Alkalihalobacterium alkalinitrilicum: one gene and its partners. The protein of the gene in region 2 interacts with the protein of the main gene of each other region in a pairwise test. Links are inferred from orthologs where the notes say so. Each region holds a gene or a part of one and is shown on either strand. Other genes may lie near its edges.

Region 1 (2,987 bases), 1.2 Mb from region 2 along the record:
TCGTTTTAAATCAATTCCATTTTCTTGGGCAACTTTTTTTAACTCATGAGCAATTGCTTGTACCTGCTTTTCTGAATTCCCGTGACAAATAATAAAATAATCGGCGATTAAAGAAACACCTTTCATATTAAGTACAACAATATCCTCTGCTCGTTTATCATCAATAGCTGTAACAGCTAGTTTTAAAACTTGATTTACATCCATTAAGACGATTACCTCCCTTTTCCTTTTACATTCATAATAAGTTGATTATAAGCTGCAAGTGTATCTGGATAAACCAATTGCTGTTTTTTCATTAAAAAGATCATCGTATTCCGCAAAGACAGAATACAAGCGTGATCAAGATTTTCAGTTACGGCTAGTCTCACTTCTTCTACACCTGGAAAATGTCTTCCAGGTTCAATATAATCAGCTAAAAAAATCACTTTCTCTAACAACGTCATTTTCGGTTTCCCTGTTGTATGGTAACGAATCGCTGATAAGATTTCTTGATCCTTTATTCCAACCTCATGTTCTACCCAATAGGCACCACAAGGAGCATGCAAGAGCTCATCTCCATAAATGAGGAATTCTTCTCCAAGTCGCTTTTCTAGTATCAGTTGGCGCATTTCTTCTTTCGGCCTAAATTTTGCATAATCATGAAAAATACTAGCGATTTCAGCTTGTTTTTCGTTGACTCCCACCTGTTTTGCAAGCTGAATGGCAGTGTCCATGACTCCAATCGTATGCGAATATCGATGCTCTGTTAAATGAGGTTTAACGATTTCTAACGCTTGCATTCGTTCCATATAACTCTCTCTCCTCAATAAAATGACGGACCGATTCAGGGACGAAATAACGGATGCTCCGCCCTTCTTTTATTCTATCTCTAATACTTGAAGATGAAATATCCACTTGAGGGATTGTTAATAATACCATTTTTTCTTCATACGTTGATGTTTCGGAATAACCTGGTCGCCCAAGCCCCACAAATGTAACATATTCAAATAACTCATCGATGCGTTCCCACGTATGAAGTTGTTCAATCATATCTCCGCCGATAATGAAATAAAAGTCTACATCTGGTAATTTCATTTTAAGTTCTTTCAACGTATCAACAGTATAGGAAGGACCCGTTCTTTCTAGCTCTATCGTTGAAACAACGAACTGATCTGCGCCATCAATGGCTTTTGTCACCATCTCAATCCGGTCATCTACAGATGAAACATCGTTCGTTTTCTTATGGGGGGGAATATTTGCTGGCATAAACCAGATTTCATCTAACTTACATTGCTCTAATACTTCTTGAGCGATAAGTAAGTGCCCGATATGAGGAGGATCAAATGTACCTCCCAGAATTCCGATTTTTCGCACAATCATTACTCCCCTTTACCAATTATTGTGGAAGCTCAAGCTGTTTGTTTTCTTTAGATTCTTTATACAAGACAATTGTATTCCCAATCACTTGTACTAGTTCAGCTCTTGTTCCTTTACTTAACGTGCTAGCCACTTCGTCTTTATCTTCATCACAATTTTGAAGAACACTTATTTTTAGTAATTCTCTAGCTTCTAACGCATCCTCAATTTGTTTGATCATATTATCATTTACTCCACCTTTACCAACTTGAAAAATAGGGGTAAGGTGATGAGCTTTCGATCGTAAGAAACGCTTTTGTTTTCCTGTTAACATGAATTTGATACTCCTCCTAATTGTTGTAGTACTATTTTTTCCATTTCGTTGCGGTCTGGTTTAGTTCCCGTCCACTTTTCAAAAGCTAAAGCCCCTTGTTCAACAAACATTCCGACTCCATTTAAAACGGTTGCACCTTTGGCTTCTGCTTCTTGCAATAATTTGGTCTTTAACGGATTATAGATTAAATCACTCACCACGGCATCTTGTTTTATGTTGTTTAAGGCAATTGGCAGTTGATCGACATTGGGACTCATACCAACTGAAGTTGTATTAATGATTAAGTCAAATTGATGTAGTTTTTGCTCAGCTTCTTCAATGGACCAAACAAAAGCATCCTTCGAACTTTGGTTACATTCACTTGCTAAGCTTGCCGCCTTCTCTTTCGTGCGGTTAGCGATATGTAGTTCCTCCACCCCATAACGTGAAAGAACCGTTAACACCGCTCGAGCTGCACCTCCAGCACCAATTAAGAGGACTCTCATTTGTTTTAGCTGATCCCCTGTTACTTTTAATAACGATTGCAAATAGCCTTCTCCATCCGTATTATAGCCGAATAATCTCCCATTATCGTTCACAACAGTATTAACAGCACCAATTAACTTTGCTTCTTCGTCAACCTCGTCTAAATACTTCATAACCTCAACTTTATGAGGTATGGTAATGTTAAATCCACTTATCCCTATAGCTCGGAACCCTGCAATCGCTGCTTGTAAATCAGCTTCACTTACATCAAAAGCATGATAATGATGATTTTGGTGTAATAAGTGAAAAGCGTTATTGTGCATACTAGGTGACATTGAATGACCGACTGGATGACCAATCAATCCAAATAATTTCCCCATTGTTTTCTCCCCTTTTTAAATAAGTGAAGGTCGAACTGTAACCCCTACACCTTTAGGAGCATATGCTTGAACGTGAACATTCTCTTGATGTACAGCAACCCAACCTAAACCTGAATACACGATATCGCTTTTCTCTTTAATATAAAATTCATGCTTGACTAGTTCAGGCAATATTTGTTTGGTTTCTGGCCCTGGTGGTGATAACAATTCACCTAAATGGTTTTTGTAGAGTTCATCCGCCTTATCAAGTTTTGTCCTATGAATAGGAATGTCGTTTGAGAAATAACAAACAAATGAACCGCGATCCCCTTCAACAAAATCAAATCGGGCTAACCCACCAAAGTATAACGTTTGTTCAGGATTTAACTGAAATACCATCGATTTGATTTCTTTTTTCGGCGTAATCGTTTTTAATTCTTGCTTGTCAATGTAATGCGCAATTTGATGATGATTAATAATTCCTGGTGTATCGT
Region 2 (2,833 bases):
CGGTCCGAATGGTTCACCACGAAAATCTTGATCTAAACCAGCACAAATGACTCTCTTTCCTTTATTAGCCAATTCATAAACAATGCCTATAATATTTTCATCAAAAAATTGAACTTCATCAATGGCGACCACTTGAGTATCTTCTTTTACAAATTCTAACATGTCTACAGCCTTTGCAACTGGAAGCGCCGTTACTTTTGACCCGCTATGGGAAACAACTTCGACTTCACTGTAACGATTATCGATAACTGGCTTAAAAACTTGTACACTTAAATTTCCGTAACTGACTCGTCGTACTCGGCGGATTAGTTCTTCTGACTTTCCCGAAAACATACTTCCACAGATGACTTCAATCCAGCCTTCTCTCTTCATTAAGTACATGGAAATTTCCCACCTTATATGTTGTTTCCTAATAAATACGTACCTTATAGATATGAAAAAACAGGCAAGTTTGTTACTTGCCTGTTATCTCTTGTTTGAGCATTACTTAAGATTATATTTTTTCTTGAAGCGGTCAACACGTCCACCAACATCGTTAAGCTTCTGCTTACCAGTGTAGAATGGGTGTGAGTCAGCACTGACCTCTACTTTAAGTAGAGGGTAAGTGTTACCGTCTTCCCACTCGATGGATTCGTTTGAATACTTTGTAGATCCGCTTAGAAACTTAAACCCAGTACTTGTATCTAAGAATACAACTTTACGGTATTCTGGATGGATTTCTGGTTTCATTCGTTCTCAACTCCTTCCGCCCTGAATCTTTTCGAAACAGAGTTTAAAATCACACATGACGAAATTATAACAAGGCATTGCCCATTTTGCAACTTTATTTTCAATAATATCAGCTGGATAAAACTTGAATTCTTATCTTCTTCCTTTTTTGAACCCTGACATCTCTTTTTCCATCGCATCAAAGAAATCTTCATTTGTTTTCGTTTCTTTAATTCGACGAATAAAATGATCCATAAAGTCAGGTGAGTCGCTCATCGTTTTTCGGATTGCCCACATTTTTTCTAAATGATCTTTCGATAATAATAGCTCTTCTTTACGCGTACCTGAACGTAAAATATCAATTGCAGGGAAGATACGTCGCTCTGCTAATTTACGATCTAAATGAAGTTCCATATTTCCTGTTCCTTTAAATTCCTCGTAAATGACATCGTCCATACGAGAGCCTGTCTCTACTAAGGCTGTCGCTAAAATCGTTAAACTTCCGCCTTCTTCTATATTTCTTGCTGCCCCAAAGAAACGTTTAGGACGGTGGAATGCTGCTGGGTCAATACCCCCTGATAACGTACGTCCACTTGGTGGAATCACAAGGTTATAGGCACGAGCCAAACGAGTAATACTATCCATTAAAATAACAACATCTTTTTTATGTTCAACAAGTCGCATTGCTCGTTCAAGAACGAGCTCGGCCACTTTAATATGATTTTCAGGCACTTCATCAAACGTCGAGCTGACGACCTCCGCTTTGACTGAACGCTCAATATCCGTTACTTCTTCTGGTCGCTCATCAATGAGTAACACGATCAATTCAACATCTGGTTGGTTTTCTGCAATACTATTGGCCACTTCTTTAAGTAACGAGGTCTTACCTGCCTTAGGTGGGGCTACTATGAGTCCACGCTGTCCAAAACCTACAGGTGAGATCACATCGATAATACGCGATGAAATTTTTCTCGGGTTCGTCGTTTCCAATTGAATTTTTTCTTCAGGATATAGAGGAGTCAGTGCTGGAAAGTGAGGACGATCCTTTGAAGTATCAGGATCTTCACCATTAACTGCTTCTACATGCAAAAGACCATGATAACGTTCGTTTTCCTTTGGCGGTCGAACTTTACCTGATACTTTATCACCATTTCGTAAATCAAACCTACGAATTTGTGAAGCTGAAATATATATGTCTTCCTGACTTGGAAGGTAGTTAATCGGCCGTAAAAAACCAAAACCCTCAGATTGAATAATTTCTAGAACACCTTCCATAAACATTAAACCGTCTTTTTCCGCTTGTCCTTTTAAGATGGCGAAAATTAACTCTTTTTTATTTAATTTGCTATAGTACGAAACTTTATATTCTTTGGCAAGCTCGTACAGTTCCTTGAGCTTCTTATTTTCTAATTCTGCTAAATTAATTCCCATTGGGACACCACTTTTCTTTTTTACTAAAATCATTCTTTATATGGTTGAAATCGAACACAAAAACCTTTTAGACAAAAATCTTCCGTGTTTGGTTGAAATCTAATAATATAATGTTGTCAAAAAATATCACAGCGGCAAACGTGATCCAGTCTAACTGACGCTACGACTCCCACAAAATGAATTTTCACTTTATGACAGAACGGTTTTGAAATAAATGTTGAAATCATAAATAATAGAAAATCGTTGATTTCATTATGTTTCATCCCATCATGATCATTTTTTGAAAAAGTGAACATTAAGTTTCATTTTGGGAAACGTCTTTTTACTATGAAAGTCTAATTTCTTTAAAGGGTTAAAGTATAAGAAAAAACATCGATTGATGATTTATTTATGGTAAGAACAACCGTGTTTTTCTAAAAAGAAGGAGTAAAAGAAGTTTAATAGCATTTTGGAAATGTAGACTCGTTTTGCGTATTATTTCTATTTTAACCATACTCTCGCGAATTATTCAATCGTTCTTTTTAAAATTCAGCAAAAAAATTTTGGATGCCAAAGAGAAAATTTCCATTTGGCATCCAATTAAAGATTTCATTTCATATTTTTTTGTATACGTTCTACTTTATAACTAAATCTGGCTTCTTTTTCATACTATGTTTACCGTCAATAAATCGAACGGTTCCTGATTTCGCACGCA
Region 3 (2,973 bases), 3.9 Mb from region 2 along the record:
GTTAATGATTTCAACTCTTCCATTGAATATAAAAAATGATCGTCATCTCTTTCCTTCGTTTGACAACCTGCTAATATGACACGTTCTTGAGTTTGATTTTTCACTTCTTGCAATATAAACTCACAACCTTTTTATATCTATTCCGTCTTGAAGATATTACACATTTGCCCACTAAATGTCAAGAAAACGGTTGAACCCTCGATTTTTCAAAGTCAAAGTCTTCCGCTTGAAGAGTAGATAAGGACTGACGATCATACTTCCCTTCGACTAGTAGACGAACAGCTTGAGTTCGAATTGCTTGCTCAATTAAATTACGAACAAATCGACCATTACTAAAAGTCCTTCCGTGTTCCCCTTTTATCCGGCTTAAATATTCACGAATTTTCTGTTCTCCCTGTCTCGAAAGTTGATACTCTCTTTCGCCTAACATAATCCTACTAATCTCCATAAGCTCTTCAGTGGAATAGTCTTCAAATGGGATCGTAATCGGAAATCGTGATGGTAAGCCTGGGTTTAAGGATAAAAAGTAATCCATTTCCCTACCGTATCCTGCTAGAATTAAAACAAAATCATGTTGCTGATCCTCCATCGCTTTAACAAGTGTGTCAATCGCTTCTTTACCGAAATCTTTTTCTCCACCACGAGCCAATGAATAAGCTTCATCAATAAAGAGGACTCCACCTAATGCTTTTTTTAGTACTTCTCTCGTTTTTTGTGCTGTATGTCCAATATATTCCCCTACCAAATCAGCTCTCTCTACTTCAATTAAATGACCTTTAGATAGAACTTCCATTTCGTGAAAAAGTCTCGCTATTAAACGAGCGACCGTCGTTTTTCCAGTTCCAGGGTTCCCTTTAAAAATCATATGGAGTGATTGTTTTGAACTTTTTAAGCCATTTTCTTTTCGACAGTTATTAATGTAAAGCCATGCATATACTTCTTTTAATAACCGTTTTACATCATGCAACCCTACTAACGATGAAAACTCACTTTCCATCTGTTCCAGCACTTCATGTTTTTCAGTCAATGTATTTCCAAAAGTTTGTTCTTTTAAATATAAACGTTCTTTTTCGCGTTTATTTTCACGGTTCAGGACAACATTTATCTGTCCTTTCGAGCGGGTAACTGTTGTGTTTTTCATGGTTTCACCCCTCAATTTACAATCGGTTACAATACTATACGCAAATGCCCAATTTTTGTGACAAATGCCTATAAAGTATTTGTGTTCAGCCTCGAGGAGCTATCGTTTCAATGCTTTAAACAAAGAATGGCTAACCACATCTTTTCAAAGAAAAAGAGGGCCACTCGTATAGTACTAACACCTCACCATAGAATATTACTCACTAATCTATGTTTTCTGAGATATCTGGTACATTAGAGTAACCCTCACCAATTCCCGCAATTAAGATTGTTGTTCAGGATCAATATTTACTTGAACATTACGCTGTGGAGCAAAAGTAGAAATAGCATGTTTATAAACAAGTTGCTGTTTTCCTTCACTCTCGAGGATAATTGTGAAATTATCAAACGCTTTAATTAATCCACGTAATTGGAAACCGTTTAGTAAGAAAACAGTAACTGCGATATTATCCTTGCGTAGTTGATTTAGGAATTGGTCTTGAATGTTAACGGATTGCTTCATTTATAAGTCCCCCTTCTATGTACTGTTATTTAATTTCGCTATGGTTATAAAGCTTTCCTTCTATAAATTGTTGAATTTCTGTAATCTTTTTATTAAAATTTATATTTGTCATGTCAAACCAATGAACATTTGCTTTGTTGCGGAACCATGTATATTGACGTTTTGCATAGCGTCTCGAGTTTCGTTTAAGAAGTTCAATTGCTTCATCTTTTGTCAGTTTACCTTCTATGTATTCATAGATCTCTTTATAACCAATCGCTTGAACCGATTGACACTCTCTAACGCCATCGTTATATAAACGCTTCGCTTCTTCAAATAAACCTTGTTCGACCATGATGTCTACTCTTTTATTAATTCGATCGTATAATACATCTCGATCCATCGTTAAACCAATCAAGACGAAGTCATACGGTGATTCATTATTTTGAGATTGTTGATATTCAGAAAGGGTTTTGCCTGTTCGTTTAAACACTTCTAAAGCTCTTATTACTCTTCGATAATTATTCGGATGAATGGTTGCGTAACTAACAGGATCTATTTCCCTTAACTGATCATGAAGTTGTTCTGTATCATGTTCCTCTACGTATCGTTCCATTTTTTCCCGAAATTGAATATCTGAAGATGAGTCAGCAAAGTTATAGTTTTGTATAACCGAATTAATGTATAAGCCCGTTCCACCAACAATTAAAGGTAATTTACCTTTTTCGTTTAATAAACGAATAAGTGGTTGAACCAGATTTTGAAACTCCGCAACAGAGAATGGTTCCGTTGGCTCTTTTATATCAATTAAGTGATGCATTACACCATTCATTTCCTCTTTCGTTACTTTAGCTGTGCCGATATCCATTTCTTTATAAATTTGCATGGAGTCACCACTAATAATTTCTCCTTTTAAACGCTTGGCCAATTCAATTCCCATCTTTGTTTTTCCAACCGCTGTAGGGCCAACAATAACTAAAAGTTTCTCCTTCATCTTAACACCCTTTGTCTCACTTTTCATATCTTAAGCTTTATTTAATTCAATAAAACCGAAATGAAATTTTGCAGTTCGTCTTTTTATGACTTTAAAGTCATAAGTAGCAAATCGTTCACTTTTCCAGTAATCTTTTAAGACAATTCGTCGTCTTGCCACCCGTTTTGATTCTTGAATAACCTCTGTCGTTATTGAATGATACAGAGCTAACGACTTTAGTGGGGTGATACCTTGGGAAGTATCAAGGTTAGCTTCAAACATAGGATCAAAATAAACAACATCGTAACTATTATCTTCTAAACTACGGAGAAACTCGAGATGGTTTCCCTTCAAAACCTGAATCGAACGCATAGCCTGA

Evidence for each region. Proteins that work in one complex are often made in the same cells at the same time.
Region 1: the proteins of rho (region 2) and yhbY interact in binary tests that used the Escherichia coli proteins (3 or more experiments, as listed by UniProt). The link is inferred for Alkalihalobacterium alkalinitrilicum from one-to-one orthologs.
Region 3: the proteins of rho (region 2) and hfq interact in binary tests that used the Escherichia coli proteins (3 or more experiments, as listed by UniProt). The link is inferred for Alkalihalobacterium alkalinitrilicum from one-to-one orthologs.

Annotation. Positions count from the first base shown.
Region 1 is NZ_KV917368.1:2,683,923-2,686,909, forward strand. The notes cover bases 23-2,970. They hold yhbY (ribosome assembly RNA-binding protein YhbY), read right to left. Parts: upstream 1,670-2,970; coding sequence 1,376-1,669; downstream 23-1,375. Other genes in these bases: rsfS (ribosome silencing factor), read right to left, coding at 23-204; yqeK (bis(5'-nucleosyl)-tetraphosphatase (symmetrical) YqeK), read right to left, coding at 213-788; BK574_RS12895 (nicotinate-nucleotide adenylyltransferase), read right to left, coding at 757-1,359; aroE (shikimate dehydrogenase), read right to left, coding at 1,663-2,514; yqeH (ribosome biogenesis GTPase YqeH), read right to left, coding at 2,530-2,970. In the rest of the region: more of rsfS, read right to left, coding at 1-22; more of yqeH, read right to left, coding at 2,971-2,987.
Region 2 is NZ_KV917368.1:3,933,452-3,936,284, reverse strand. The notes cover bases 1-2,794. They hold rho (transcription termination factor Rho), read right to left. Parts: upstream 2,140-2,794; coding sequence 862-2,139; downstream 1-861. Other genes in these bases: glpX (class II fructose-bisphosphatase), read right to left, coding at 2,754-2,794; BK574_RS19160 (type B 50S ribosomal protein L31), read right to left, coding at 484-729; BK574_RS19165 (thymidine kinase), read right to left, coding at 1-381. Also shown: more of glpX, read right to left, coding at 2,795-2,833. UniProt on the Escherichia coli protein: Facilitates transcription termination by a mechanism that involves Rho binding to the nascent RNA, activation of Rho's RNA-dependent ATPase activity, and release of the mRNA from the DNA template.
Region 3 is NZ_KV917368.1:39,526-42,498, reverse strand. Bases 23-2,956 are described here. They hold hfq (RNA chaperone Hfq), read right to left. Parts: upstream 1,643-2,956; coding sequence 1,403-1,642; downstream 23-1,402. Other genes in these bases: BK574_RS00170 (class I SAM-dependent methyltransferase), read right to left, coding at 2,646-2,956; miaA (tRNA (adenosine(37)-N6)-dimethylallyltransferase MiaA), read right to left, coding at 1,668-2,642; spoVK (stage V sporulation protein K), read right to left, coding at 179-1,141; hflX (GTPase HflX), read right to left, coding at 23-113. In the rest of the region: more of hflX, read right to left, coding at 1-22; more of BK574_RS00170, read right to left, coding at 2,957-2,973. UniProt on the Escherichia coli protein: RNA chaperone that binds small regulatory RNA (sRNAs) and mRNAs to facilitate mRNA translational regulation in response to envelope stress, environmental stress and changes in metabolite concentrations.